DNA from 4 places in the Staphylococcus sp. GDY8P57P genome. Region 3 is predicted to be linked to each of the others. Evidence: riboswitches for the same ligand, from Rfam matches in the RefSeq annotation. Region 3 holds a riboswitch; each other region holds the start of a gene.
The links. Region 3 has a riboswitch for S-adenosylmethionine ahead of metK (methionine adenosyltransferase). Riboswitches for the same ligand answer to the same signal wherever they lie in the genome.
Positions count from the first base shown of each region.

Region 1: it holds a riboswitch for S-adenosylmethionine, as region 3 does, so the genes downstream of both, KA878_RS07205 (MetQ/NlpA family ABC transporter substrate-binding protein) here and metK (methionine adenosyltransferase) in region 3, are expected to answer to the same signal.
Region 2: it holds a riboswitch for S-adenosylmethionine, as region 3 does, so the genes downstream of both, KA878_RS07410 (aminotransferase class I/II-fold pyridoxal phosphate-dependent enzyme) here and metK (methionine adenosyltransferase) in region 3, are expected to answer to the same signal.
Region 4: it holds a riboswitch for S-adenosylmethionine, as region 3 does, so the genes downstream of both, metX (homoserine O-acetyltransferase MetX) here and metK (methionine adenosyltransferase) in region 3, are expected to answer to the same signal.

Region 1 covers NZ_JAESLK010000019.1:62,040-69,705, reverse strand. Annotated here, with positions in the region: gene KA878_RS07215 (APC family permease) at 1-771, shown strand, start outside; gene KA878_RS07210 (aspartate aminotransferase family protein) at 1,109-2,446, opposite strand; gene KA878_RS07205 (MetQ/NlpA family ABC transporter substrate-binding protein) at 2,714-3,529, opposite strand; SAM riboswitch class I at 3,641-3,747, opposite strand; gene KA878_RS07200 (hypothetical protein) at 3,895-4,320, shown strand; gene KA878_RS07195 (cell surface protein) at 4,518-5,144, shown strand; gene KA878_RS07190 (putative glycoside hydrolase) at 5,205-6,530, opposite strand; gene KA878_RS07185 (P-loop NTPase family protein) at 6,747-7,241, opposite strand; gene KA878_RS07180 (fructose bisphosphate aldolase) at 7,415-7,666, shown strand, end outside.
Region 2 covers NZ_JAESLK010000019.1:100,235-107,900, reverse strand. Annotated here, with positions in the region: gene KA878_RS07425 (heavy metal translocating P-type ATPase) at 1-167, shown strand, start outside; gene copZ (copper chaperone CopZ) at 256-462, shown strand; gene KA878_RS07415 (D-lactate dehydrogenase) at 742-1,740, opposite strand; gene KA878_RS07410 (aminotransferase class I/II-fold pyridoxal phosphate-dependent enzyme) at 1,774-2,934, opposite strand; SAM riboswitch class I at 3,014-3,121, opposite strand; gene KA878_RS07405 (phytoene desaturase family protein) at 3,202-4,707, opposite strand; gene KA878_RS07400 (phytoene/squalene synthase family protein) at 4,717-5,574, opposite strand; gene KA878_RS07395 (glycosyltransferase family 2 protein) at 5,595-6,722, opposite strand; gene KA878_RS07390 (phytoene desaturase family protein) at 6,736-7,666, opposite strand, start outside.
Region 3 covers NZ_JAESLK010000004.1:11,520-19,185, reverse strand. Annotated here, with positions in the region: gene menE (o-succinylbenzoate--CoA ligase) at 1-296, shown strand, start outside; gene menC (o-succinylbenzoate synthase) at 307-1,314, shown strand; gene yidD (membrane protein insertion efficiency factor YidD) at 1,311-1,559, opposite strand; gene ytkD (RNA deprotection pyrophosphohydrolase) at 1,626-2,099, shown strand; gene KA878_RS01715 (alpha/beta hydrolase family protein) at 2,080-2,850, shown strand; gene pckA (phosphoenolpyruvate carboxykinase (ATP)) at 2,912-4,504, opposite strand; SAM riboswitch class I at 4,670-4,780, shown strand; gene metK (methionine adenosyltransferase) at 4,896-6,092, shown strand; gene KA878_RS01700 (NERD domain-containing protein) at 6,188-7,096, shown strand; gene KA878_RS01695 (aldo/keto reductase) at 7,316-7,666, shown strand, end outside.
Region 4 covers NZ_JAESLK010000036.1:27,792-35,457, forward strand. Annotated here, with positions in the region: gene serS (serine--tRNA ligase) at 1-487, shown strand, start outside; gene KA878_RS10890 (AzlC family ABC transporter permease) at 999-1,694, shown strand; gene KA878_RS10895 (AzlD domain-containing protein) at 1,691-2,020, shown strand; SAM riboswitch class I at 2,121-2,222, shown strand; gene metX (homoserine O-acetyltransferase MetX) at 2,292-3,260, shown strand; gene KA878_RS10905 (YybS family protein) at 3,383-4,309, shown strand; gene KA878_RS10910 (DHH family phosphoesterase) at 4,337-6,304, shown strand; gene rplI (50S ribosomal protein L9) at 6,301-6,747, shown strand; gene dnaB (replicative DNA helicase) at 7,419-7,666, shown strand, end outside.

The DNA of each region.
Region 1 (7,666 bases), on a different contig from region 3:
GGTTGGCAAGGTATTTATGCTGGGGTTTCAATGATATTTTTAGCTTATATCGGCTTTGACTCTATTGCAGCTAACTCTGCAGAAGCAATCAATCCACAAAGAACCATGCCACGTGGTATTCTTGGTTCATTAGCTGTCGCACTTGTATTATTCGTAGGTGTAGCATTAGTATTAGTAGGTATGTTCCACTACTCTAAATATGCTGGCAATGCAGAGCCTGTAGGTTGGGCACTACGTCAAAGTGGTCATGGTATTATCGCGGCTGTCATTCAAGCAATTTCAGTAATAGGTATGTTCACCGCTTTAATTGGTATGATGTTAGCAGGATCACGTTTACTTTATTCATTCGGTCGTGATGGTTTATTACCATCATGGTTATCTAAATTAAACCATAAGCACTTACCAAACAGAGCACTGTTAATACTTACTATTATTGGTGTATTAATTGGTTCAATGTTCCCATTCGCATTCTTAGCACAACTTATTTCTGCCGGAACATTAGTTGCATTCATGTTTGTATCTCTTGCAATGTATCGACTAAGAAAACGTGAAGGTAAAGATTTACCCGTACCGTCATTTAAAGTACCGTTCTTCCCAGTACTACCAATTATTACATTCATCTTAGTATTACTTGTATTCTGGGGATTAAGCTTCGACGCTAAACTCTATACTTTAATTTGGTTTGTCGTTGGTATCATCATCTATTTAAGTTATGGTGTTCGACATTCTAAGAAAAATGAAGAAAAAGAGTACATCGTACCGAAAGATTAATATAGCCATAACATAGAGCACCTATCTCATTTAATTTCATGAGATAGGTGCTTCTTTTGATTTTTATATTAAATGAGTCCGGACAAAAATAATATAATGAATCTATTTTGTGCCTTCGCAGTAGCTGACTGAACTGAGAAGGCGCTTAATTCAAGCTTTTCTCAGTTCTAATCATTCTTGCGTCACGAAAGTGATTTTACAAGCTAAGCAAGTTGGGGTTCGGAGCCCCAGCAAAGAGAATTTCATGAAGAAATTCTACAAGCAAAGCAAGTTGGGAGTGGGACAACGAATTTAAAAAGCATTCTGTCCCACTCCCATTTTGACACCTTTTTTCTTATTACCATCCTTGTCCATCTATATTATAGTTGTCTAATTGTCCATCTTGTAATGCTTGTAACGCATCTTCTATTGTATCTAGCGCATAATCTAATTGCTCATACGTAATGACTAATGGTGGCTGGAAACGAAGTACATTGCCAGCTACTGCAATCAGTACAAGACCATGATCAAAGCAATAATTACAAATCTTTAGCGCTTCTTCTGAGGCTCTCGTTTTCATTTGTTTATCTGACACAATATCAACGCCAATAGATAAACCTTTACCACGTACATCTCCGACAAATTGATAGTTATCAACCCATTTGTCCATTCGGTTGCGTACATAGGCGCCTTTTTCCGAGCTAGCAGTTAGTAATGCGTCATCTTCAATCATTTTCAATGTTGCTAAAGCCGCTTCACAACTTACAGGATTGGCACCAGTGGTAAATAGATGCGCCGGTGCTTCAAGCGTATCAATGATTTCTTTGCGACCAACAATCGCAGACATCGGTAACCCACCAGCTAATGATTTGCCAAATGTGATTAAATCCGGTGTGAAATTAAAGTGATCAATTGAACTCCATGTACCTGTGCGCCCTAGTCCTTGTTGGATATCATCTACTGCAATTAAAATGCCATGTTCACGACATAATGCTTCTAACGCCTCAAAGTAACCGTCTACTGGCTCTAGCAAACCACCATCACCTTGAATCGTTTCTACGACAATACATGCAACTTCTTCTGCTGGCACATATTTGGCGAACATTTCTTTAAGTGGTGCAAGATACGCTTCTACTGTATTAGGATTAGGTTGTTCATACATACCTCTATACTTATCTGGAAATGGAATATGATAAAAGCCATTTAATAAAGGACCATAATGCTTGCGCATATTTAAGCTAATGGCTGACATCGATAGTGACCCAAATGTTGAACCATGATATGCATTTGTAAAACTAATGATATACGGTCGACCAGTATACGCTCTTACAAATTTAATAATGCCATCATTGGCGTCAGATCCACTCAATCCAAACGTCACACGTTTTTCATAATCACCTGGCGCAATATCACATAGTTTCTTAGATAATTTCACTGCTGGTTCATGATACATATATGCAGGTGTATAATGAATCAATTTCTCAGCTTGTTTCTGAATCGCTTCAATTACCGGTTTAGGTGCATGCCCTACATTTTGCGAGCTCGCGCTTGCTAATAAATCAATGTATTCTTTACCATCCACATCTACGAGTGTCGCACCGTAACCATGATCAATGGCTAATGGGTAATATTTAATTCTTCCTGATGCCGCAAAGTACTTCCCATCTTCTTGTATTAATTCCTCTGCTTTACTCATATTGACTCATCCTCCCATAATCGACCATCCCTTTTACATCCCTCTCTTTGAAAAGTCTCCGGCCATCTTAATAAACAATGTTTCATTGATAATATTCAATATCTTACTAATAATTGTCAGATTTGTAAATATTTTCTGAATAATCAAAAATAATTATAATTTGCTATTTTTAGTTTTTTTGATGATACATATTTATTAAAAAAATGAGGGAGTGGGACAGAATTCTTTTTAAATTCGTCGTCCCACTCCCCCAATAAAGATATAGGATTATTTACTTTCGTAAGGAATGACATCGTCTCCATATTCTTTTTTAATATAGTCTTTAATTTCTTTAGATTGCATGACTTTTAATAATTCTTGGAACTTCTTATCATTTTTATGTCCTTCTTGAACTGCGATAATGTTGGCAAATGGTGATGATTTACCTTCCATTACAATTGCATCTTTAGACGGTTTTAAACCATTATCGATGGCATAGTTAGAATTCATAATAACTGCTGCACCTTCACCGTTTTTATATGTTTTAGGTAAAAACTCAGCCCCTTGCTGATGATTAAATTTTAAATTCTTTTTATTTTCTGCAATATCTTCAAACTTGGCGTCTTCAATTTTGACACCTTTTTTCAACTTAATCAGACCTTCATCTACAAAGAAAGATAAAAATCGTCCTTCCTCTGCAGGGTTATTTGAAACATAGATTGTTGATCCTTCAGGAATATCTTTCAAATGTTTATATTTTTTACTATAGACACCCATTGGCGTTGTAAATACTTTACCTAATTCTTCTATTTTATAGCCATGACTTTTCTTCTCAGCTTTTAGATACGGTACGTGTTGGAAGAAGTTAGCATCTACATCGCCTTTATCTAATAATTTATTTGGTACTTTATAATCATTAACCTCTTTAACTTCTAGATCATAACCTTTTTTCTTTAATTGTTCTTTAGCTTTCTTCAACACATCTCCATGGGGTGCAGGTGAAGCAGCAACTGTGATTTTCTTATCATCCTCTTTATCTTTGCTACATCCTGCTAACACGATAATTAAAACTAAAATACTGATCATACTTAACCATTTTCTCATGTATATCGACACCTCTTTTTTAAAATGATTCAACTACACTTCAACTCTTAAATAGTTAGAAGACATAAAAAAATACTTTCTATTATTTAAGAGAAAGTATCGATACACTTTCTCTCATCTCTTAAAGTATTGTCTACTTTATGTGAATTAGCACCATTTCGTTACACGACGGTTGCTGGGCTTCTCAGGGCACATCCCTCCACCACTCTTGATAAGAGTTAACAAGTTTTATTGAATTGATATTATATTAGCATTGGATCAAGCTTGGGTCAATATCATTTTTTAAATATTCTAAATTTTTAAAATGTGTAAGTTGTTTTACTGTAGGGAATAGCTTGTTAAACACATTCGAAGGGTTGATGATTATGTTTCGTTACAGCTATCACTTACTTAGTGCATTGTTCATTAGTATTTTATTATTACTTATCATGTTTGTCATGGATGTGGTGATGCATACGACACACCTTACTTTGCTATTAATCAACATTGATTTCATCGCAGATCCTAATAAGACACCACTTATTTTAGAACTTTTAATTCATATCATTATTGGATTTTGTATTTACATAACGTTTCTAATCATTTATCTGTTATTCAAACCTTTATACAAATTAAGTTATCTCTTATTAATGATTATTTTTCTAATCTTATACCCATTACTTATTACGTTGGCTGAACGTTCACTGTTCCAATTTAATTGGGTAGCGTATGCCTTATGGATGGTCGCACACTTGATATTCACTTTACTGATGGCATGGTCGATTCCTTATTTTTCTAAAAAGAAATGGTAAGTTGATAACTATGCATGTTATATAAACAATCGCTTATAGTCATTAAAACATCACTATTGTAAATTTAACTTTACAAATACGCCGTTCTTTAAGCTAATTTAAAGTTTCAATATGGTTTACTTTAATCCCCTATTTTAATTAAATCTGAGTGTTACACTAACGTTGTAAAAGATAAATAATGAAATGGGGTTTTCATTGTGGTGAAGGTTTCTCTATTTGCGTCAACACTTTTAACAAGTACGGTAATATTATCTGCTTTTAACGGACAACATGCACTCGCAACTGATGTAGTGACGAAAGACAATGCACAAGAAATTGCTTCGGAAGCATTATCAAATAGTGGTGGTAATCCAGATTTACAAAACTTTGACAAAGCAATTGATAAAGGGGACTATTTCAAAATTGAAAGCCACAATAAGGCAAATGCTGGTATAGGTGTCTATAAAGTTTATAAAAATGGCCAAGTCGAATATAAAAATGATAGATACAGTAACTTCAATCGACTTCAAAGTGGAGAAACATATGTTGAACACGGTATTGCGAATGCCGCTGAATTAGATGACCGACAAAAAGCAGCGTCAAAAGTCAATTCCGTAGATTGTGCACGTGAATTAAATACTTACTATGTTGGTAACGTTAAATCTAATGAAGTACCTTCGTCTCAATCAGATCAAAAGCAAGAAAACCAGCATACGACGACGCAATCATCTTTACCAGAAACAGGTCAATCGCATCATGAACAATCCACTCAACTATTAGGTGGTCTTTGCTTATTATTGGGGAGCATATTCGTAGCGAAACAAACGCATAAGAACATTGACTAAGATATTACTAAGGGAGAGAGACAGAATTTAAAAGAATTCTGTCTCTCTCCCTTTTTAACATTATTGAGTGCTATTATTATTTTCGTTGTCATCATCTTTCTTATTGTCGTCTTGCTTCTCTTTCTGCTTTGTGTCTTGTTCTACACCTTCAGGGTCACGTTCTTTCGCGCTACCTTTTTTAGGATTATAGTTCGCATCTTCAGTGTATTCGTTGCCGGCATTCCATAGTAAGAACTCATTTACACCATTATCTTTTAATGCCTGAACTTGTTCAGATACAGCTTTCGCATCATAATCAATATAATTACCATCGCCTAAGTATGATGCTGTAAAGTCTTGAATCCATGGACGTGAAATTGGTTTTTTCTTACCAAGTGAATCTAATAAGTTATTTTCTTTTTGAATATATCGATTCACTGTTTTATATGGTTCTGTATCTGGCGCTTGTAAACCAAAGTCACCATTGCTCCAATGTGATGGGTAAATCATTGATGAAATTGCGTCTACATTTTCAGATATTTTAGGGAAACTTTGACCAATACCAGGTGCATTTTTAACTAATGCAGAATAGCCAAATACGTCCGCAGATATATTAACACCCATCGGTTTCAACTCTTTATTAGCGTGTTCTAAGAATTTCGTAATGGTATCCACACGTTGATCGCCAGAACTTAACTTGCTATTTTTATAGTCACCTTTACTATAAGTTAGACTGTCTGCTTCATTTTCAAAGCCTTCTGGGAAACGCACGTAGTCAAATTGAATATCTTGGAAACCGGCTTTAGCTGCCGCTTTGGCTACATCAATGTCGTAGTCCCAAACTTCTTTCATAAATGGGTTAACGAAGCTATCACCTTTACCATTTGTCCAAACTGAACCATCACTTTCTTTAAATGACCACTCCGGATGTTCTTTCGCTAGTTTAGAATCTTTAAATGTAACAATACGCGCAATTGGATAAATGTTGTTATCATGCAATTTTTTCAGTAATTTCTTACCATCAACAATGTCTAATGTGTTTTTATCCACTTGCTTGTTGCCAGTGTTAAGATTCATTGTTATGTTACCTTCATCATCTTTAACATCGATAACCATAGTATTTAAATTGGAATCTTTAATAAATTTGATTAACTCATCGATTTTATCGCCTTGTGTTGAATTACTTGTTACATAAATCCCTTTGACACCATCCTTAGGATAGTCAACCTTATTCTCATTGTTGTTCTTATCATTATTCTGTTTTAATTTTTCACTTTGACTGTTTGTCTGTTCGTTCTTCTGGCTGTCCCCTTTTTGTCCGCTACTAGATGAATGATCTCCATTACTACACGCAGCGAGTAACAAAGCACTTGTTGTTAATACAGCAAATAATTTGTTTTTTTTCATTCCCTTAGCCTCCGAATATGCTTTATATGTATAATTAGGTTCTCATTATTTAGAATAGTAAGCGATTTAAAGAGTTTCATTATCCTAAATAAGAGAACCTAACTTTCCTTTAGAATAGCATATTTTTAACAAAAATATTCACTAAGACAAAATTTTATAAATTAAATTATCTAATATTTGTATGTTTTTAAATGAATTTTAAATTAAATCTCGTAATCATAGGTTTAATTTTGAATAAATTGATTGCGTATTTCCAATAACCCATTGCGTATGATGTTGCGTTTGTTGATAATAGGCGTCTACTTTGTCGTAATTATTTTTAGGGAAATCCCAAACATATTTGAGAAAGGATAAACTTATTTTCTTAGGATTGCCACCTACTGTTGGCTTTCTAAATACAGTCATTAGATAACGCTTGATGACACGGTATATACACTTCCACCTCGATTCTTTAATCCAAATCACTGTCGTTGCGCGTTCTAGTCTCATGAGTAATGTATTTGAATAATGACCATCAATAATCCAAGATGGCGTCGCTACAATTTCTTTCAACTGAGCGTGCAAGGATTCCGGCGTTACAGTCGCTTGATCGTTAAGCCATTGTATTTTATCGATGTGATACAAAGGTATCTTATAATTCTGTTGTAAACGCATTGCTAACGTTGATTTTCCTGAACCTGGGCTACCAATAATCAAGATACGATGTTCCATGTTTTTTACCTCGCATTTTTTTGAAAATGAGTCATACAACGAAATAAGTACAATTTATGAAACTATAAACTGTAAAATAAGAATTTTCAATAAATATAAGTTTTATAACTTGAGAATGTACTTCTTTTTTATCATAATGAATATGAAAGTTAATTAAAGGAGTGGAAAGAGTAATGAATAAAGAACAATTAGAAAAAATGACAAATGGGAAAGGTTTTATCGCAGCATTAGACCAAAGTGGCGGTAGTACTCCTAAAGCATTAAAAGAATATGGTGTAAACGAGGACGAATATAGTAATGATGACGAAATGTTCCAACTTGTACACGATATGCGTACTAGAGTTGTAACTTCACCTTCATTCTCTCCAGACAAAATTTTAGGTGCTATCCTTTTCGAACAAACAATGGATCGTGAAGTTGAAGGC
Region 2 (7,666 bases), on a different contig from region 3:
TTCGCAACATTAAACAAAATTTATTCTGGGCATTTGGATATAACATTGCAGGCATACCTATTGCAGCAATGGGATTACTCGCACCATGGATAGCTGGCGCTGCAATGGCCTTAAGTTCAGTTAGTGTTGTAAGTAACGCTTTACGACTAAGACGAATGAAACTATAATTTTGAAGCATTTCTATTTTATTTCTTTGTTTATTAAAAAGGAGTAAAATATGGGTATATACTATTAAGAACGTCGGAGGTGATCATTATGATTAATAAAGTAATGAATGTTGAAGGTATGAGTTGCGACCACTGCAGAAACGCTGTGGAATCAGCACTAGCTAAATTAAATGGTGTTACTTCAGCTGAAGTAGACTTAGACAAACATCAAGTTCGCGTCGATTATGACGAAGATAGAGTATCAGTTGAGCAAATGAAAGAAGCCATTGAAGATCAAGGCTACGATGTAAAATAAGGTCCGGACAAAAGCGCTTAGGATTTAGGCGAATTCGAAAAGTGAGCAAAACTGCTTCTCAAGTTTTGTCGAGCTTTGAGTTTTTCGACAAAAATCCTGCTTTTGTTAGGCCGTCAATAAGGTCCGGACAAAAGCGCTTAGGATTTAGGTGAATTCGAAAAGTGAAATAGAAGAAGTTAGGCGTGGCAAACCCCAGCAAAACGCATTTCTGATTGAAATGCTACAAGCTAATCTAGCCGGGGTTATAAAACATTCAGTGTGCCATGCCTAACTTCTTTTTTAATTTACTCTTAATTGCGTCGTCCCTGTATTCAACACATCAAGGACTGCATCAAGTGCATCCACAATCAAATTCTTTACAGCTGCATCCGTATAGAATGCAATATGCGGAGTTAACCAAATATCCTCTCTGGCAATTAACGTCTCTAGCAATTCATCATTAATTGCTTTATCACGATAATCTCCAGGGAATAATCCACGTTCATGCTCATATGTATCTAACGCAGCACCTTTAATGTGTCCGCGATCAATGGCATCTAGCAATGCTCGTGTATCTACAATTGATCCCCTAGCCGCGTTGACAAATACAGCGCCTTTTTTAAATTTAGAAAATAATGCTTCGTTAAAAAGATGCGGATTATATTTTGTTGCTGGAATATGAATTGTGACAATATCAGCATCCTGCAATGCGTCTTCTAATGTTTCTTTATACGTAACATACTGTGCAACTTGCTCATTTGGAAATGGATCATAGGCAACAACATGACTACCATACCCTTTGGCAAAGATTCTTGCTGCAATGGAACCAATACGTCCAGTTCCGATAACCGCAACAGTTAAATCACTGATTGAACGTGACAAGATTGAAGGTTCCCATCTAAAATCATATGCTTGAAGTTTACGTTGAATGTCATTTTGATTTCTAACAATATTAATTGCTTGTGTCACGGCAAACTCTGCAATAGAACTTGGTGAATAAGACGGCACATTAGATATAATGATGCCGTATTGTGTAGCTAAATTTAAATCATACGTATCAAACCCAGCACTACGTTGCGCAATATGTTTAATCCCGAAACGTTGAAGTTTCGCAAATATTTCTTCAGATATTGGATGTTGTTGAGATAAAGATAACCCATCAAATCCTTGAACACTATCCACATTACCTTCCGTCAATATCTCTTTGTTTAATTCTATTTCAACCTTATGCTGTTCTGCCCATTCTTCAATATAAGGAATATCTTCATCACGTACACTCATCATTTTTATTCTAGTCATTATCTATCATCCTTTCTCATGTTCGTCTTAGTGTTATACGTTATACAAATTAGATAACGATGCGAGTCGATTCGCCGCTTCAATCAATAAATCATCCTCCAGTGCCAAAGAAATGCGCACATAATGACGTCCATTTTCTCCAAATGGAATACCTGGTGCTACTAGGATGGACTGCTCTTTTAATAAATATTGTTCGAACGATTCACTATCGTAACCCGGTGGCGTTTGAAGCCATGAATATATACCACCTTTAGAATGCACAAATGGCAAATTCGCTTCCTTTAATCGCTTCTCAAAAGCATCACGACGTCGTTTAAATGTGTCATTTTGTTGATCCAAAAAGGCATCATAATGATTCAACGCATACGTTGCTGCATCTTGAAGGGCACCAAACATACCCGCATTCGTATGTGTCTGATATTTCTTTAGTGCTTGTATCATGTCTTTATTCCCTACCGCAAAGCCTACTCTGAAACCTGACATGTTATACCCTTTTGACAATGAAAAAATTTCAATGGCTACTTCCTTTGCAGCTTTAGAAGCGAGTATACTCGGGTTCTTAGCATCGAAACCAAAAGCACTATATGCAAAGTCATGAACAATCTTTGTTTGCGTACCTTTAAATCTTTGAATAGCTTCATCAAATACCGCTTTAGTGGCCGTTGAACCTGTAGGATTATTTGGGTAAGTTAAATAAACTAATGACGTGTTCGCTAATGTTTGTGCATCTACTTTGCGCCAATCTGGCAAGTAATCTGGTGGGTCCAAATTAAGTGGTACTGGATTGGCATCAGCAAGCAAGACACCAGCGAGATAATCTGTATAACCAGGATCTGGCAACAACACATTCTCTCCAGGATTCACAATACATGTCGGTAATGCCACTAAACCGTTCTTTGTACCATAAAGTATGCACACCTCGTCTTCTTTATCTAACGTGACACCGTATTGGCGTTGATAAAAATTAACAATCGCTTCTTTAAATGATGCTTTACCATGAAAGGCACCATACTTTTGATTCTCTGGAATTCGAACTGCTTCTGCAAAATGATCAACAATACCTTTAGGCGTTTCACCATCCGGTATACCCACTGCCATATTGATTAACGGCAATGGACCATGTTCAACTTTGCGTCCCATTGTCTTACCAAAGTAACTATCTGGAATATGCGCTAGCTTATTTGAAATTGTCATGATTTACCCCCTTACAAAATTAAAAAGCTATATATCACGCTCAAAAGAGAGTGACATATAGCTTAGTTTATAACTATGACACTTATCTTTGAGGTATACCTCTTTGGAATTAGCACAGTACTTTTATCTTTTAAGTCTGTTGCTGAAGTTTCATCGGGCCAAATCCCTTCACTTCTCTGGATAAGTCTATTGAATTAATATTTATTGTATCAGTTCAATAATGATTGTCAATATTTATAATTTTCTGATTCATTTACTTTATGGAGATTATACACCATGATTAATATCTTCAAGCATTGCTTCTGCCGTAATTTTAGCACTCGTTAGAACGATTGGTACACCTGCCCCCGGATGTGTACTTGCACCTGCAAAGTATAAGTCTTTGTAGTCTCTTGAAACATTGGCTGGTCTGTAATAATTACTTTGTGTCAGCGTTGGCATGAGTCCAAATGCTGAACCGAACTTAGCATTGTAGCGTTGCTCAAAATCAAGCGGTGTAAAAACTGTTTCAGATACGATATCTCGACGGACATCTTTAAGTGCTTCAATCGTTTCAAGTTTGTTATAGATGACGTCTTTCGCCTTCTCGACTATTGTAGGGTCATGCCAGTCAATTTGGCCTGTTTTTAATTCTGGGACTGGCATCAATACGTACATGCCTGTCTGATCCTCAGGTGCTAATGCTGCATCTTCTACAGATGGGAAGTAAAGGTATAATGATGGATCATCTGGCATCTTTCCACTAAAGATATCATCAATATTACCTCTAAAATCTTTAGCAAATACCACGTTATGGACATGCAATTTATCACGTAATTGACGATTAATACCTGCATAAATTAAAAATGCTGAACATGAATAATCCATGTTATCCACCTTTTCAGGAGAATAGCGCTTTAATGGCGCGTGCTGAGGCATGAGATGTTGTGCCACATATGGGAAGTCGGCTGTACATAGTACTTTATCGAAACGTCGAATATCACCATTAACACGTAAGCCATCTGCACGCTTAAATTTAGGATCAATGATGATCTCTTGCACGTCTGCATTGAGTTCAACATTGACACCATAGTCTTGACCAAGCTGTAATAAGCCTTGGGCTAAGCCATACATGCCACCTTTGATATAATGGACGCCATGAACCATCTCAATCATAGGAATAATAGAGTAAATTGATGGGCCTTGTTTCGGATCAATACCGATATATAATGTCTGAAATGCAAGTAGCTTGCGTATTTTTTCATTAGATACATAATTATCTATTAATTGATCCGCATTGTTAAACGTCTTCAATTTAAGTCCACGATATAACGTTAACGGATTATAAAATTCGCTTGGCTTACGGAACGTGCGCTCAAGGAAATATTTACGCGCTACCTCATATCGTTTATATATATCCGTTAAAAACTGCATAAACCCTTGCGTTGAGCCTGGCTCTATCTCTTCTAGCGTCTGGCTTAGTTGTGCCAAATCCGTCGATACACTTACTTTATCTTTATCTGAGAAATAGATATCAAAAATATGTGTGAGTGGTTTCATATCGACATAATCTTCGAAACGTTTACCACATTCTTCAAATACTGCTTTATAAACATCTGGAACCATCACTATGGTCGGTCCCATATCGAAGGTAAAACCATCCTTCTTAAATTGACTCATACGGCCACCGACTTGTTCATTCTTTTCAAAAATGGTTACTTGATGACCTTGCGCGGCCAATCGTGCGGCAGCTGCTAAGCCGGTAACACCAGCACCTACTACTGCTATGTTCATACATCTCACCTAATCTTTATATTTTTTCTTTAAGTTGCGGTAGATTTTATGTTTTTTCCATTTAGAAACATATGCGCGTTCTTTCAATGAATATGATGATTTACGTACCTCAGTTAGTATACCGCGATAGACTTGAGCTGCTAACTCAATAATCATACGAGATTCTTCATTATAAACATCGAGATGATTCAATACCATATCGTAGTTATTATCCGCTAGTGTCGCATAGAATTCCCAAATTTTGATGTAATTGTCAGAGGGTTGATTGCGTTCCATTTCATCTGCAATTGAAACATTAAACTCATTTAAACGTGCTTTACTAAAGTAAATACGCCCGTTTCGATAATCTTCACCAACATCACGTAGTATATTCGTTAGTTGAAGCGCCTCACCTAATTGCTTACCATATGCATAAGCTTCGTCTGACGGTGGCGTTGCCAAAATAGGAATTAGTAATACGCCGACTGTTCCTGCTACCCCATAACAATAATCGAGTAGACCACGATCTGTTTCAAACATCTCGAAGTGTTGATCGGCTTCTACGGTATCAATTAAGTCGTAGAGGGCTTGGTAATTCATTTGGAAATGTGTCGCTGCATCAGCAAAAGCCGTCATAATGCGTGCATCACTTTCAAATGTCGTTATTGTTTGATGTTCAATAGATTCAACATCACGATGAATCTTATGTAAATAATCCACGTCTTGATGTACATCGATACTATCATCAACGATTCTGCAAACAGCATAAATTGCCCATATTGCGCGTCGCTGTTGCTCAGGTAACATATCAAAAGCATATGAGAAACTCTTAGAGTAATCTTTCATAATTTGATGACAATATTGATAATTTTCTTCTAATGTGCTCATGGAGAACCCCCTGCTAAATATTATTTAATATTAAATCGTCGTCCTTTCCATTTTACCTGTTTTGTGTAATGGATGTGACGAAATGAATTGATAAAAATTAAAATAAACACTAAAAATAATATTGGATGACAAATCAAGACTAAAAGCGAAAAATTACCTACTCTACGATGTAAACGGCTGAATTGTAGTGTATACAAGCCATAAGATAGTAGCGCTCGTCTAAATGACAATCCTTGTTTAAATAAACTGAGTATGAATGCACTGAATGAAGTGATACTACCTATCATCCATAACATGATTAACATCATAATATGCGGTTGTGTTGACGATGCACCTACCGCCAAGTGCTTCGTCCATCCTTCTATGAGCGTTTGAACGCCTGATTGGTACATTCTAAAATTAACGTAGCCCTGACCTTCAAATTGAGTCACTGGCAACTGGCAACGTTGAAACGCTTTGCCTAAAGCAAATCCTTCAATGATTTGTGACGCAGCGTTTTTATGGCCTTGTGTCTTAATATAATCCGCTTTGTTCATGACGGTTACCGGGCCAAATGCTAATGCATCACCCTTTGCTTTAGCTAAAGTTGAAAATGTATTTGTACCTACAATTGTCATTAGATTAAACACTGCTGATAAGTGTTCATAAGGTTTCCGCACACTGTGATACGGTTGAATACTTAGTAAACCACGATAGTGTTGTTGTGCATAGGTCTGAATAATTGCTTCTAATGCATCATCATTTTGTAATGTTACATCTGCATCCATAAATATAATGATATCTGATGTTGTGTGGTTAACACCTTGATAACATGCATATGACTTACCAACCCATGTAGGCTCATTGCTATCATATGTCACATTATACACGTTTGCGCCCATTTTTCGCGCAATTTCAGCAGTGCTATCATTTGAATCATCATCCATGACGATACATTCAACTTGTAGTGACTGTTGTGACAAACTATGTAATAACTTTGGCAATCTTTTTTCTTCATTACGCGCTGGAATGATCACACTTATGCTTTGTCTAAAGTCCCCTACACGTGTTTTATCAAATGACAATAGATGCCGGCGATTATACATTAAATAACCACTGACTAACGATAAACCTATACTTCCATGAAACAGTGACGCTAATTTTGTCATACTTGTATTACCTCTAATCCTCTGAATCATTCGTAAGCGCACGTTCAAGTGCATTAATTTTATCCGCGACTTGTTGACCACTTAACGTCACCATCGGCATCCCACCACCAGGATTAACGGATCCTCCGACAAAGAATAAATTATCAAAGTATTGACTTTGTTTAGGAAACTTAAATCCTTTATTTTTCTTCTTATCTGCCACTACCCCATAAATGGCACCTTTATTCGAGTGATAGGTTTGTTCAATATCATGCGGTGTCCAAATATCTTCATATACAATATGCTGACGTAAATCTGTAAGCCCCATACGCTCTAATTTATCCAAGACACGTGCTCGAAAATCATTATATTGTTCTTCAGTGAATGGTTGCTCTTGAATATACGGAATATGTGGTAACACTTTTAAATTTTCATATCCTTTTGGCGCTTGCGCTGGATCAGATTTATTCGAGTTTACTAAATAAATAGTTGGATCTTGTGGTAAGACTTTGTCATGGAACACTTCTCGATAATTGCGCTTTGAATCATTAGAGAAAAGGAAATTATGATGGGCCAATTGAGGATAGGTTTTGTCTACACCTAAATGCATAACATATCCGGACGCTGCGGGCTCATAAACCTTCTCTAATTGCGCTAATTGCTTATTTGAAAAGTGTAGTAAGTCACGATAAGTTGGTATGACTTCTCTATTAGAAACGATGTAATCAGCACTTACATGTGAACCATCATCTAATCTAACGCCTGTGACATGATTAAAATACGTATCAATACTACGTACATCTTTGCCAGTATGAATTGTCACACCTTCTTCAACAGCTAATCGCTCCAATGCACGTGCAAGGTGGTGAATGCCACCTTTGACATACCATAAACCTTGTTCATATTGCATATGGATTAACATTGTTAACACGGCTGGTGCGTCATAAGATGACGAACCAACATAT
Region 3 (7,666 bases):
GTCGCAAAGATTTGATCATTAGTGGTGGAGAAAATATTTATCCTTATGAGATAGAAACCATTGCTAAAATGCATTCAGATATTAATGACGCTGTATGTGTTGCACAAGAGGATGTGACATGGGGACAAGTGCCAGTACTCTATTACGTTGCTGATTGTCCCATTTCTGATACGGCGTTAATAAACTATTTTAAATCTCATTTAGCTAAATATAAAATACCTAAAGCGTTTCATCAAGTTGAACGTTTGCCTTATACATCAACTGGTAAACTGCAGCGTAGTAAAATGATAAATTGAGGGCATTAATATGTGGATTAAAGCAGTAAATTTTTATCTTTATAATCATGAATTTATAAATCCAATTGTGACACCAAAAGTTAAAATGACGCATCGTAAAGCGCTTATTGTTGAATTTTTAAGTGATGATGAGCAATCTTATTTCGGTGAATGTAATGCGTTTGAATCAGATTGGTATGCCGCAGAGACGATTGATACAGTTAAAGAAACACTTTCTCAATGGGCGGAAAGTGTCATTCATAAGTCATTTCAGGTATATGAAGATTGGAATCCTTATTTAGCCATGCTTGACAATCAACCTGCATCAAGAAGTGCTGTAGCTATGGCGATTTACCAGATGTATCATGACTTACCGACGTTTAAAGTAGAATATGGTGCAACCATTAGTGGTATTAGTGCACAACAACTTGATGATTTAGTACAAACGCAACCTAAACGCATTAAATTAAAATGGACAAGTCAATTGAATAATGATATTTCACTGTTAAATGACGCATTGCCTTTTGATTATGAATTAGCTTTAGATGCTAATGAGTCACTGGATGTGTCAGATTTTCAGAAATTAGAAGCCATAGAGACACAAAACATACTTTATATAGAAGAGCCATTCAAATCGTTGTCTTCAATTTTACACATTGATCATACGCAATATCCTGCGATTGCGATAGACGAAAAAGCAACTGATATCAATCGTATTATGTCAATTGTTAAGCGATTCCCGATTAAAGTAGTGATTGTTAAACCTTTTAGAGTGGGTGGTATTGATAGCGTGCAATCATTGATACGTGAATTAAAATCTAATGATATTAAAGTAGTTATCGGTGGCATGTATGAATATGGACTGAGTAGATATTTTACCGCAATGTTAGCGCGAGAAGGTGATTATCCAGGGGATGTCACCCCAGATGGTTATTATTTTACTGACGATTTTACGGAAGGTGTTGGCAAATTAAAAGAGGGGATGATTTTATTCCATCCTCCTCAAATCGATAAATCAAAATTATATAAATTAAACTAGTGTCTATGTTTATGCTTATCCTTATCCTTTTTTAAAGGAACTGGATCAAATCCACCTTTATGAAGTGGATGACATTTAAGAATGCGACGAATTCCCATATAGCCACCTTTGAGTGGGCCATAAACTTCAATCGCTTCTCGTGTATATTCTGAGCACGTAGGATAAAATCTGCATGTAGGTGGCGTCATAGGTGAAATATAGCGTTGATAGATATGGATTATTCCAAGAAATAATTTTTTTAACATTATAGGCCTCCAACCAGTAATACGATTATAAATTAGTTTAACATATTGAAGGGAGTAGTATAGAACATGGAGTTTCTAGATAAAGATAATAGACGTGTTACAATGAGTTACAAAACGAACAACGACTGTCCTGATGGTAATCATGTTTTAGCTATTCCACTATATAAGAACCAGTTACTTTTTACTCAGCACAAAATGCGTGGCATTGAGTTTCCAGGTGGTAAGGTTGAAAAGGGAGAACAAAGTATACAAGCAATCAAGAGAGAGCTTTTTGAAGAAACTGGAGGTATACCTGAAACGATTAACTATATAGCACAATATCAAGTTCACACGTTGGATAACGCTATTTTCAAAAAAGATGTATATATAGTGAGAATCAAATCAATTAAAGAGAAAAGTGATTATTTAGAAACGACAGGTCCATTGTTGTTTAAGCATATTAGTGATGTTCCGTTGGATATGCAAAGTTACTTAATTCAAGATGACGCAATTCTGAAGTGTGTCGAAAGGATGATAGACCTTGGATATTATCGCGACTAAGAAAATGCCTATAGCATCGAGAACGCATCAATTTGATGAAATGACTTATACAGTTGATGGCTTAAAAGTAAAAGCATTACAGATGTGTCCTCTAAAGAAAGCAGTAAATAGAATTGTGGTGTACTTGCGAGGAGGTAAGGGACAAGTTGGTCGTGTACGTGCAGCCAGATTAATGCAGTTTGCAAATGATGATACTTTAGTGATAGGACCTTACTATCGAGGTAGTAATGGCAGTGAAGGTCGTGATGAGTTTGCTAACGCTGATTTAAAAGATGTAACGTACCTTATTAGAATACTTAAACAACGATATCCAAATGCTTATGTACATATGATTGGATTCTCAAGAGGGGGAATACAAGGTCTCTTAACTTATCAAGATTATCCGGTAGATAGTTATATTATCTGGGGTGGGGTTTCTGATATGCATTTAATGTATGAGGAACGTGTTGATTTACGTGGCATGTTACGTCGTATGGTTGGTCATCCTGATAAACATAAAGACGCCTATGACAAAAGAGATGCTATAAAATTAATTGATGCGCATAGTCCGCCAATCCTAATTGTACATGGGGGTAAAGATAAACAGGTAGGTATTCACCATGCTTATTATTTAGAGAAGCAATTGAGTTCTAAAGGTGTCGACTTTGATACGTTTTATCAAATAGATGAAGGTCATGTGCCTAGACCACCAGCTATGAAAAAAGCACTTAACTATGTACATCATTGGATGTCGAAATGTGAGGGTAAATAAAAAGGCAACGTACCTTGGTTAATTTTACCAAGTACGTTGCCTTTTGAATGTGACCATTTAATTATTTATTAAAGCCACCTGTATTAGCAATTTCTTCAACTTCTGGACCGAATTTTTTGAAGTTTTCTTCAAAACGTTTAATTAAGTCGTCGGCTTGAGCGCGATATTTGTCTGAATCACTCCAAGCATTAATTGGGTTGAGTATTGTTTTAGGTACGTCTTCCATTTCTGTAGGAATGCTTAAACCGAATTTTTCATCTTTAGTAAATTTAGCGTTTTTCAATTTACCTTTAATCGCTTGATCTACCATATAGCGAGTGTAATGTAAGCTGATACGTCTACCTACACCGTATTTACCACCTGTCCAGCCAGTGTTAACTAAGTATACATCAACGTCATGTTTATCAATAAGTTCACCTAGTAAATCTGCATACTTAATAGGATTAAGTGGTAAGAATGGTGCACCAAAACATGTAGAGAATGAAGGTTCAGGCTCTGTAACGCCACGCTCAGTTCCAGCTAATTTAGATGTAAAGCCGCTTAAGAAGTGGTACATCGCTTGTGATTTAGTTAATTTAGCAATTGGTGGTAATACACCGAATGCGTCAGCTGTTAAGAAAATGATTGTATTAGGATGAGCTGCTTTAGATGGTAGAACAATGTTATCAATGTGATGAATTGGATAAGCTGCACGGGTATTCTCAGTATATGAATTATCATCAAAGTCAACGGCGCCACGCTCGTTAACTACAGTATTTTCAAGAATAGTGCCGTATTGAATCGCGTTATAAATTTGCGGTTCTTTTTCTTTAGAAAGATTGATTGCTTTAGCGTAACAACCACCTTCGATGTTGAAAATACCATTTTTATTCCAACCATGCTCATCATCACCAATTAATTTTCTATCTGGTGCTGCAGATAACGTTGTTTTACCTGTACCTGATAATCCGAAGAATAAAGCAACGTCCCCTTTATCTCCAACGTTAGCAGAACAATGCATACTCATAATGTCTTGCATTGGTAGTAAATAGTTCATTACTGAGAAGATACCTTTTTTCATTTCGCCAGCATATTCAGTACCACCAATTAAAATCGTTTTATGTTTGAATGAAATGATAACAAATGTTTCTGATTTAGTACCATCAACTTCAGGGTCAGCTTTAAAATGAGGTGCAGAAACAATAGTGAAATTAGGTTTAATATTACTTGCTTCTTCTTTAGAATCTGGGCGAATAAACATATTTTGTGCAAAAAGGTTGTGCCATGCAAGTTCGTTAATAACTGTAAGTTTCAATTGTGTATCTTTGTCACTACCTGCATAGCCATTAAAAACGTAAAGTTCATCTTTTGTATCAAGATAGTCTAAAACTTTAGCGTAAAGATTTAAGAAAGTTTCTTCATCGATAGGTTGGTTAATATCTCCCCAATGAATATTATCTTTATAAGAAGGTTCTGTAACGATAAATTTATCTTTTGGAGAACGTCCAGTGTATTTACCAGTGCTCGCATTAATCGCACCAAGTTCAGTTAATTCTCCTTCTTTATTACCCATTATTTTGTAATAAAGTTGAGTTGTTGAGAGTTGAAAAAGAGAGCTTTCTTTTTCTAATAATTTTTTAATTTTAGGTGTTTCGCTGTATGTATCTACTGACATACCCAATCCCTCCAGCGTGTGTTATAGAAATTCAATATTGTAAGCCTTTACATGAAAATAGTATAACATAATGCCATAATTATTCCACCTGGAAAAGACAAAAAAACATGTAAAAACAAAATTGACATTAATTGGTGAATTAGGTAGTATAGTTCTTAACGGATTCTCTTATCCTGAGTGGTGGAGGGACATGGACCCAATGAAACCCAGCAACCTCTTTTTTAAAAGAAAGGTGCCAAACCGTTTGCAGACATATAATCGTCTGAACGATAAGAGCGAATGGACGTTTAAGAGCCTTCTCTCTGTCTTGAATAGTGAAGAAGGCTCTTTTATTTTTGAGCTCACATTTTAAAGAGAATTTTCGTAAATACAATGGTAAAAGGAGCAAATCATGACTTACAATAAACGTTTATTTACTTCAGAATCAGTAACAGAAGGACATCCTGACAAGATTGCTGACCAAGTGTCTGATGCTATCTTAGATGAAATCTTGAAAGATGATCCCAATGCACGTGTCGCTTGTGAAACAACTGTAACAACTGGAATGGCGCTCATTTCAGGTGAAATATCAACTTCTACTTATGTAGATATTCCCAAAGTCGTACGAGAAACAATTAAAGGTATTGGCTATACGCGTGCTAAATTTGGCTATGATTACCAAACAATGGCAGTATTAACTGCAATCGATGAACAGTCACCGGATATTGCGCAAGGTGTTGACAAAGCACTTGAATATAGAAATGATATTTCTGAAGAAGAAATTGAAGCTACAGGTGCGGGTGACCAAGGCTTAATGTTTGGTTATGCGACTAATGAGACAGAAACATATATGCCGTTACCAATCTTTTTATCACATCAATTAGCGAAGCGTTTATCAGATGTGCGTAAAGATGGTATTCTAGATTATTTAAGACCTGATGGTAAGGTTCAAGTTACAGTAGAATACGATGAAGATGATAAACCTAAACGTATTGATACGATTGTTGTATCATCTCAACATGCGGATGATGTTGAATTAGAGCAAATCCAAAGTGATATTAAAGAACATGTCATTTATCCAACAGTACCAGAAGGTTTAATTGATAGTGAAACTAAATTCTTTATCAATCCAACAGGAAGATTTGTTATCGGTGGACCACAAGGCGATGCAGGGTTAACAGGACGTAAAATCATCGTTGATACTTATGGTGGTTATGCACGTCACGGTGGTGGTTGCTTCAGTGGTAAAGATCCAACTAAAGTAGACCGCTCAGCAGCTTATGCAGCGAGATATGTAGCGAAAAATATCGTTGCTGCAGGACTGGCAGATCAATGTGAAGTACAACTTGCATATGCAATTGGAGTTGCTGAACCAGTTTCAATTTCAATCGATACATTCAAGACAGGTAAAGTTTCAGAAGCACAACTTGTTGAAGCGGTTAGAGCAAACTTTGATTTACGACCAGCAGGTATCATTAAAATGTTAGATTTAAAACATCCTATATATAAACAAACAGCAGCATATGGTCACTTTGGTAGAACTGATGTACTATTACCTTGGGAAAAATTAGACAAAGTGAACGTATTAAAAGATGCTGTTCAAAGTTAATAAACGCTTTAAATAATATTATAAGAAATTGTCGAAATTAAGGACTGTTTCTATTATAATTAGACATACTGATAGATTAAAGGAGCGTTGATTTAATGAATTCACTTGGACCAATTGAAATTGGTTTAATCATAGCTATTGTAGTTGCAGCGATTTGTTTAATTCTATTTTTAGTTACACTTAAAAGTAAAAATAATATTAAACAAAAGACAAAAGAAGAATATGATCTCAAAGAAAAACAAATGAAAGCGTCTCATGACGAAGCACTTGAAAAAGAGCGCATACAAAATAAAAAGCAAGTTACTAAACAAAAAGAAGATTTTGATGCAACTGTCAGCGGTAAAGACCGTGAAATTGATGCCTTAAAACTATTCTCTAAGAATAAAAGTGAATATGTGACAGATATGCGTTTAATTGGTATTAGAGAGCGTTTAGTAAAAGAAAAACGTATCAGACCTGAAGATATGCATATCATGGCAAATATCTTCCTTCCAAGTAATGAGTTTAATGATATTGAACGTATTAGTCACCTTGTACTTACACGTACTGGTCTATATATTATAGATTCGCAATTATTAAAAGGACATGTATATCAAGGCATAAGTGGTAATCAATTTAACGAATTACCAATGATGGAACAAATCTTTAACACGTTAGATTTAGATGCTAAGTCACCACAAACGTTAGTACTTGATCAAAATGAGGATAAAGCGTCATTGTCATTCGTTAATTATTCTGAACAGCTTGCTGCGATAGAGAAATTAGCGTCAGATTTACAAACTCAGTTGGGTGCGAAATATACGCCAACAGCGATTTTATATTTCAATCCGAAACATGATGGAGACGTCACAATTTCAAATTATGCACAAAGTTCAAGTGTTAAAGTACTCGTAGGACCTGATCAATTAGATGAGTTCTTCAATAAGTTTGTGTTCCATGGACGTATTCAATATAATGTGGATGAATTACAAGATGTTATGGACAAAATTGAATCATTTAATTAATTTCTAATCTGATATAACAAACATATCAATCAGCTACTTTGCAAATTCGCAGTAACTGATTGAACTGAAAAGACGCTTAAATTAAGCGCTTCTCGATTATTGTTATTCTTGCGGGAGTGGAGCGACGAATTTAAAAAGAATTCTGTTCCATTCCCGTTTTTAAATGGTTTAAATAAGGGAATAAGATAATACATATTTTAAAGAAAAGGGGTACCGTGAATGGAAACAATTGAATTTTACAATGGTCACACAATGCCTAAAGTTGGTATTGGAACGTTTAGAGTAGAAAATAATGATGAATGTAGAGAAGCAGTTAAACACGCAATCGTTTCTGGTTATCGTAGTATTGATACAGCTAAAGTTTATGGTAATGAAGAACAAGTCGGTTTAGGAATCCAGGATGGTTTAGTTGCTACAGGTCTAGAACGTAAAGACTTATTTATTACATCTAAACTATATTTTGAAGATTTTGGTCGAGAAAATGTAGCAAAAGCCTATGAAACAAGCATCAACAAGCTAGGCTTGGATTATTTAGACTTATACCTTGTGCATTGGCCTGGTACGAATGAG
Region 4 (7,666 bases), on a different contig from region 3:
AGCAGGTAGAGACACAAGAGGTTTAATCCGTTTACACCAATTTGACAAAGTTGAAATGGTACGTATCGAAAAACCAGAAGATTCTTGGGATGCATTAGAAGATATGACACAAAATGCGGAAGCAATTCTTGAAGAATTAGGTTTACCTTACCGTCGTGTTATCTTATGTACTGGCGATATTGGTTTCAGTGCAAGTAAAACATATGACTTAGAAGTTTGGTTACCAAGTTATGACAACTATAAAGAAATCAGTTCTTGCTCAAACTGTACTGATTTCCAAGCGCGTCGTGCTAACATCCGCTTCAAACGTGATGCAGCTTCTAAACCAGAATTAGCACATACATTAAATGGTAGTGGTCTTGCAGTAGGTCGTACATTTGCAGCAATCGTTGAAAACTACCAAAATGCAGATGGCTCAATTACAATTCCTGAAGCATTAGTACCATTCATGGGTGGTAAAACTGAAATCCGTCCAGTTAACGACTAATTCGATTATTAGTTAGCTTATAACGTTAATTTATAGAGTACGGAATAAGCGATAATATACTAAAGCTACAGTGCAAATTCGCAGTAGCTGACTGAGCTGAGAAGGTGTTTATATAACACTTTTTCAGCTCTCTTTTTATGGTGTTAAACCAATATGAATGTCATAAACAAAGTGAATAGGTGGCAGGAATGCTGCAATGAAACTACATTGAATTGTGGTCTATGATGTCTTGAATATACAATCAATCATGTTAAAAATTCACTTTTTCTTAATAAAGTGATGAAGTAAAAAGGATGGATTTAGACTACTTTCAGAGGTGTAATATACGCTTTGTTGTCAAAAAATAGACACATTAGATATACCTTTAAATCAGTAGTTCTAAGTATTCTGTTAGTCTAACATCACACAACTCTATGTCTAACGTTGTTGCCACTCTAGCATCCGTATATTAGACTAAAATTATTAATAAAATACTGTTCTAAAATATTAAGCATAAAGGGAGGTTACAAAGATGACATCACATGTGACGTTTAAGCAAGGCGTTAAAGAATGTATACCTACTTTGTTAGGATACGTTGGGATTGGTTTATCGTTTGGCATTGTAGCTGCGTCACAACATTTTAGTATCATTGAAATACTATTATTATGTTTACTTGTCTATGCTGGCGCAGCACAATTTATTATTTGTGCACTCGTTGCTACAGGCACACCGATTTCTGCTATTGTTCTTACAACATTGATTGTCAATTCACGTTTCTTCCTATTATCAATGACGTTAGCACCCAATTATAAAGACTATGGTATTTGGAATCGTCTAGGTCTGTCTTCAATTTTGACAGATGAAACATTTGGCGTCGCTATCACACCGCATTTAAAAGGGGAGAAGATAAACGATCGGTGGTTACATGGCTTAAATTTAACCGCATATGCATTTTGGGCACTAGCCAGTATTGTTGGTGCATTACTTGGTAAATATATCTCTAATCCAGACATGTTGGGTCTCGATTTTGCGATTACAGCAATGTTTATCTTTTTAACCATGGCACAATTTGAGTCAATCACATCATCTAAACTACGCATATACCTTGTACTTATCGTATTTGTTATCGTGATGATGCTCAGCTTAAGTTGGTTTATGCCATCATACGTTGCAATTCTGATTGCATCGATGCTAGCAGCAACATTAGGGGTGGTGATGGATAAATGACAACATCTTGGCATATGTTTATCTTAATCGTGTTATGTGGACTTGTAACGTTAATCATTCGAGTAGTTCCATTCTTAATGATTTCACGTATTCAACTCTCAGAAACGGTAATTAAATGGCTATCATTTATTCCAATTACATTATTTACAGCACTGATATTAGATGGCATTATCGTACAACAGGAAGGTGTAGCAGGATACACCCTTAATATTCCGTTTATTCTTGTGACGATTCCAACGGTGTTTATTGCACTTTTCACGCGTAGTCTGACTACAACCATTCTAGTAGGTATTGTGCTGATTGCAGGCCTACGTTTTTTCTTTTAGAAAAGGCAGAACCCAATAGCTAACGATTGAAGTTAGCTATACAATTAGATACAATAAATTCAAATTACAATTTGAATAAGTAAATGAATAGAGATAATAGAACTTATTAAGAGAAGTGGAGGGACACGGCCCTAAGAAACTTCAGCAACCGGCGATGCATACGCACGGTGCTACGACCAACGAGATACTCGAATGATAAGTAATAGAGACGAATCGCCTCATACTTTGAAGAGTATAGGCGATTTTTTTAGTATTCAAAGGAGGTAACCGCATGACCAATTACACGGTAGAAACATTAAATTTAGGACCTTTTACAACTGAATCAGGCGAAATGATTAAAAACTTACAATTGCGTTATGAACATGTGGGCTATGCGGGGCAACCACTCGTTGTGGTCTGCCATGCGCTTACTGGTAATCATTTAACATATGGCACAGATGATGCGCCTGGTTGGTGGCGTGAAATCATAGATGGCGGTTATATGCCGATTTATGATTATCAATTTCTTACGTTCAATGTCATCGGTAGCCCCTTTGGTTCAAGTTCTCCTTTAACTGATCCTAATTTTCCGGAGCATTTAACGTTGAGGGATATTGTGAAAGCAATTGAAATGGGGATTCAAGCGCTTGGTTTCAACAAGATTAATATTTTAATTGGTGGTAGTTTAGGTGGTATGCAAGTTATGGAACTGCTCTACAACCATCAATTTCAAGTGGATAAGGCGGTTATTCTAGCGGCTACGGATAAAACATCATCGTATAGTCGTGCGTTCAACGAAATTGCACGTGAGGCGATTCATCTTGGCGGCAAAGAAGGCCTTAGTATTGCCCGACAATTAGGATTTCTAACGTATCGGTCATCTAAAAGTTATGATCAACGCTTTTCACCCGACGAAGTTGTAAGCTATCAACGACATCAAGGTAATAAATTTAAAGAAACTTATGATTTATCCTGCTACCTGACAATGTTAAATGTATTAGATAGTCATAATGTTGACCGTGGACGTACAAATGTGGATGATGTTTATCAATCATTAGATACAAAGGTTTTAACTATGGGCTTCACGGATGATTTATTATATCCAGATGATCAAGTGAGAGCAGTAGGGGAGCGTTTTAAATATCATCGCCATTTCTTCGTTCCAGATAATGTAGGTCATGATGGCTTTTTATTAAATTTCAATGACTGGGCACCGAACTTATATCATTTTCTTAAAGTAACGAACTTCAAACGAAAATAGATGAAGCGGGTAAGTTAGAATATAGAAGAAAACACGCAATGATGGAATCGTATATTACTCAATCTTCACAATTTGTTTTAATTTTGCTTAGAGGTTAAAATAGAGGTTATAGTCAAAAAAGTATAGGAGTGGCGAATGTGTTTTCAAAAGTACATCCTAAAGCAACAATTATAGGAACAATTGCACTTGTTATGGTTGCTTTAGTTACGTATGTATTACCAATACTAGGGCTGATTCTATGTTTATTCGCTACGATTCCAGGCATTATTTTATGGAATAAATCTATTCCATCATTTGGAATTGGAGCGCTAATCACAGTTATTCTTACCACATTATTGGGTAATACATTTGTATTAAGTGCCATGATTTTAGTTTTAATGCTTAGCTTTATTATTGGCCAATTATTGAAAGAACGTGCCTCTAAAGAACGCATCTTATTTATAGCTACAACATATTTAAGTATATTTACTTTAGTCGCATTTATGCTATTACAAACGTTTAAAAAGATACCTAGCGCTACGACATTAATTAAGCCTTTCAAAGATGCAATGCACAATGCGGTTGTAACGACAGGCGTAGAATCAGATTATAAAACGATTCTTGAAGAAGGGTTCCGTCAAATGGCAGTCCAACTTCCAAGTTTTATAATCGTTATAGTCTTTATTTTAGTCTTAATTAACATAATTATTACATTTCCAATTCTTCGTAAATTTAAAGTAGCTACACCAATTTTTAAACCATTATTTGCTTGGCAGCTTAACCGTTCATTACTTTGGGTTTATATGGTTGTTTTATTATGCGTAATGTTCGCAACAGGGCCAAGTACTTTCCAAAGCATCGTATTAAATTTCGAAGTTGTGTTATCATTACTGATGTATATCCAAGGATTGAGTTTAATTCATTTCTTTGGTAAAGCAAAACGTATTCCAAATGTTGTAACGATATTGCTGATGGTTGTGGGGACAATTATTACACCAGCAACACATATCATTGCATTACTTGGTGTACTTGATTTAGGAATTAATTTAAAACGAATGATTAAAAAATGACTTTAAAAAGTGAATAGAGGTGGAATAATGAACCGTCAATCCACTAAGAAGGCATTACTCATACCATTTATTTTAATGGTACTTACTTCAATTGCACTTGTCGTAGTATGGTTTATCTTTAAACCATTAGTTGCGACCATTGCAGCAGCTATTTTAGTCGTGATGATTATTATTGGCATTGTATTAGTAAGACAGGCCTTGTTGAAAATGGATAATTATGTGGATAATTTAAGTGGTCATATCTCGGCTGGAAGCAATAGGGCAATTAAACGATTGCCAATTGGCATGGTCGTTCTTGATGCTGATGATCATATTGAATGGATTAACCAGTACATGTCTGAACACTTAGAAACGAATGTCATCTCAGAACCAGTCAATGAAGTTTTTCCGAATATTTTAAAGCAGTTGGAAAAGGTGCAAGAAGTCGAAATCGAACATGGCCAATATCATTACCATGTACGTCATTCTGAAGAGGAAAATTGTCTATATTTCTTTGATATCACAGATGAAGTGCATACCAATGAACTATATGAAGAATCAAAACCGATTATTGCAACATTATTCTTAGATAACTATGATGAAATCACGCAAAATATGAACGACACACAACGTTCTGAAATCAACTCAATGGTAACACGAGTGATTAGTCGTTGGGCATCAGAATATAATATTTTCTTCAAACGTTATAATTCTGACCAGTTCGTTGCGTATTTAAATCAAAAAATATTAGCCGAAGTTGAAGAATCGAACTTTGAAATTCTTAGCCAACTACGCGAAAAAAGTGTTGGTTACCGTGCCCAATTAACATTGAGTATCGGTGTCGGTGAAGGTACTGAGAACTTAATTGATCTTGGTGAGTTATCACAATCTGGTTTAGATTTAGCATTAGGTCGTGGTGGTGACCAAGTAGCAATTAAAAATATGAACGGAAATGTACGATTCTATGGCGGTAAGACTGACCCGATGGAAAAACGTACGCGTGTAAGAGCGCGTGTTATTTCTCATGCATTAAAGGATATCTTAACCGAAGGCGACAAAGTAATTATTATGGGACACAAACGTCCCGATTTAGATGCGATTGGTGCAGCGATAGGTGTATCAAGATTCGCATTAATGAATAACTTAGAAGCCTACGTAGTCTTGAATGAGGAAGATATTGATCCAACATTACGTCGTGTAATGGATGAAATCGATAAGAAACCAGAATTGAAAGAGCGATTCGTCACATCAGATGAAGCTTGGGATATGATGACATCTAAATCTACGATCGTCGTTGTGGATACACATAAACCAGAGATGGTATTAGATGAGAACATTTTAAATAAAGCTAACCGTAAAGTGGTCATTGACCATCATAGACGAGGAGAAAGCTTTATTTCTAACCCGTTATTAGTTTATATGGAACCTTACGCAAGTTCGACAGCAGAACTTGTGACAGAGTTATTAGAATATCAACCAACTGAACAACGTTTAACACGTTTAGAATCTACAGTCATGTATGCAGGTATTATCGTTGATACACGTAACTTCACATTACGTACAGGTTCTAGAACGTTTGACGCTGCAAGCTATTTACGTGCTCACGGCGCAGATACGATATTAACACAACATTTCTTAAAAGATGATGTCGATACGTATATTAATCGTTCAGAGCTTATTCGAACAGTTGAAGTTCAAGATAATGGTATAGCGATAGCACATGGTTCTAACGAAAAAATTTATCATCCTGTTACAGTTGCACAAGCTGCGGATGAGTTGTTAAGTTTAGAAGGTATAGAGGCTTCTTATGTTGTGGCTAAACGTGAAGATAACTTAATAGGTATCTCAGCACGTTCATTAGGCTCTATTAATGTTCAATTAACGATGGAAGCATTAGGTGGCGGCGGTCACTTAACGAATGCTGCAACGCAATTGAAAGGATTATCAATTGAAGAAGCGATTGAACAATTACAACAAGCAATTACAGAACAAATGAGTAGGAGTGAAGACGCATGAAAGTAATTTTCACACAAGACGTTAAAGGTAAAGGTAAAAAAGGCGAAATTAAAGATGTACCAGTAGGTTATGCAAATAACTTTTTAATTAAAAATAACTATGCTGTTGAAGCAACTCCAGGTAATTTAAAACAATTAGAACAACAAAATAAACGTGCTGAAGCGGACAGACAAAAAGAAATCGATGACGCTAAAGCATTAAAAGCTAAATTAGAAGAAATCGAAGTTGAAGTAAGTGCTAAAACTGGTGAAGGTGGCAAATTGTTTGGTTCTGTAAGTACGAAACAAATTGCTGAAGCACTTAAAACACAACATGATATTAAAATTGATAAACGTAAAATGGATTTACCTCAAGGTATCCATGCATTAGGTTATACAAATGTACCTGTTAAATTAGATAAAGAAGTTGAAGGAACTATTCGTGTTCATACAGTAGAAAAATAAGTTTTCCTTTCCTAGCGGAAAGAAATTTTGTTGGTTGGCTTTTAACTACGCTTAAGTTGATACGCTTTCCCAGGGTACAGTTTTAGCCAGAATTACCTCACAGATAAATCTGTGGGTAATTCTAAGGTCTTCAACTTGTACTGTTCCCTCGGGAGTCTTTCAACTACGCTTCGTTAGCCAACCACAAAATTTCTCTTTTTCTAAAAAGAATTTATTATTTTATCTTAAGTGGAATTCTTCAAAATCGTAATTTTAAAAATAAAGTTATTATTTAACTTGAAAAAGTAAAACAAGTTTTTAATTTTAATTGCTAATTATAATAATTTGGGAAGATAAGTAACTCAAACAAATAATGCTAAGATAAATAACGCAGCGTAGTTGTGAGACTCCTAGTGGAAAAGAAAGCGGGAGTGGGACATAAATAATATAATAATGCTATTTAGCAAATTCGCAGTAGTTGACTGAACTGAGAAGGCGCTTTTCTCAGTTCTAGTCACCCTTGCAGGGGTGGGACGACGAATTTAAAAGAATTCTGTCCCACTCCCTTTCCCACAGGAAAGCGAAACAACTTAAGCAAGTGACCATTTATCTTAGAATTAAAATTTAATTGAGCAATGTTGCACTGTGTTTGAGAAACTTTAGATGGATTAGATTTAGAGGTGTATGAATCAATGGATAATATGTATGAGCAAAAACAAATGCCACATAACAATGAAGCTGAACAATCTGTCTTAGGTGCAATTATTTTAGATCCACAATTGATTAATTCGACTCAGGAAGTGCTTCTTCCTGAGTCCTTTTATAGAGGTGCCCACCAACACATCTTCAGAGCGATGATGAATCTGAATGAAGATGGTGATGAAATTGATGTCGTAACGTTAATGGATCAATTAACTAAAGAAGGTACATTAAGTGAGGC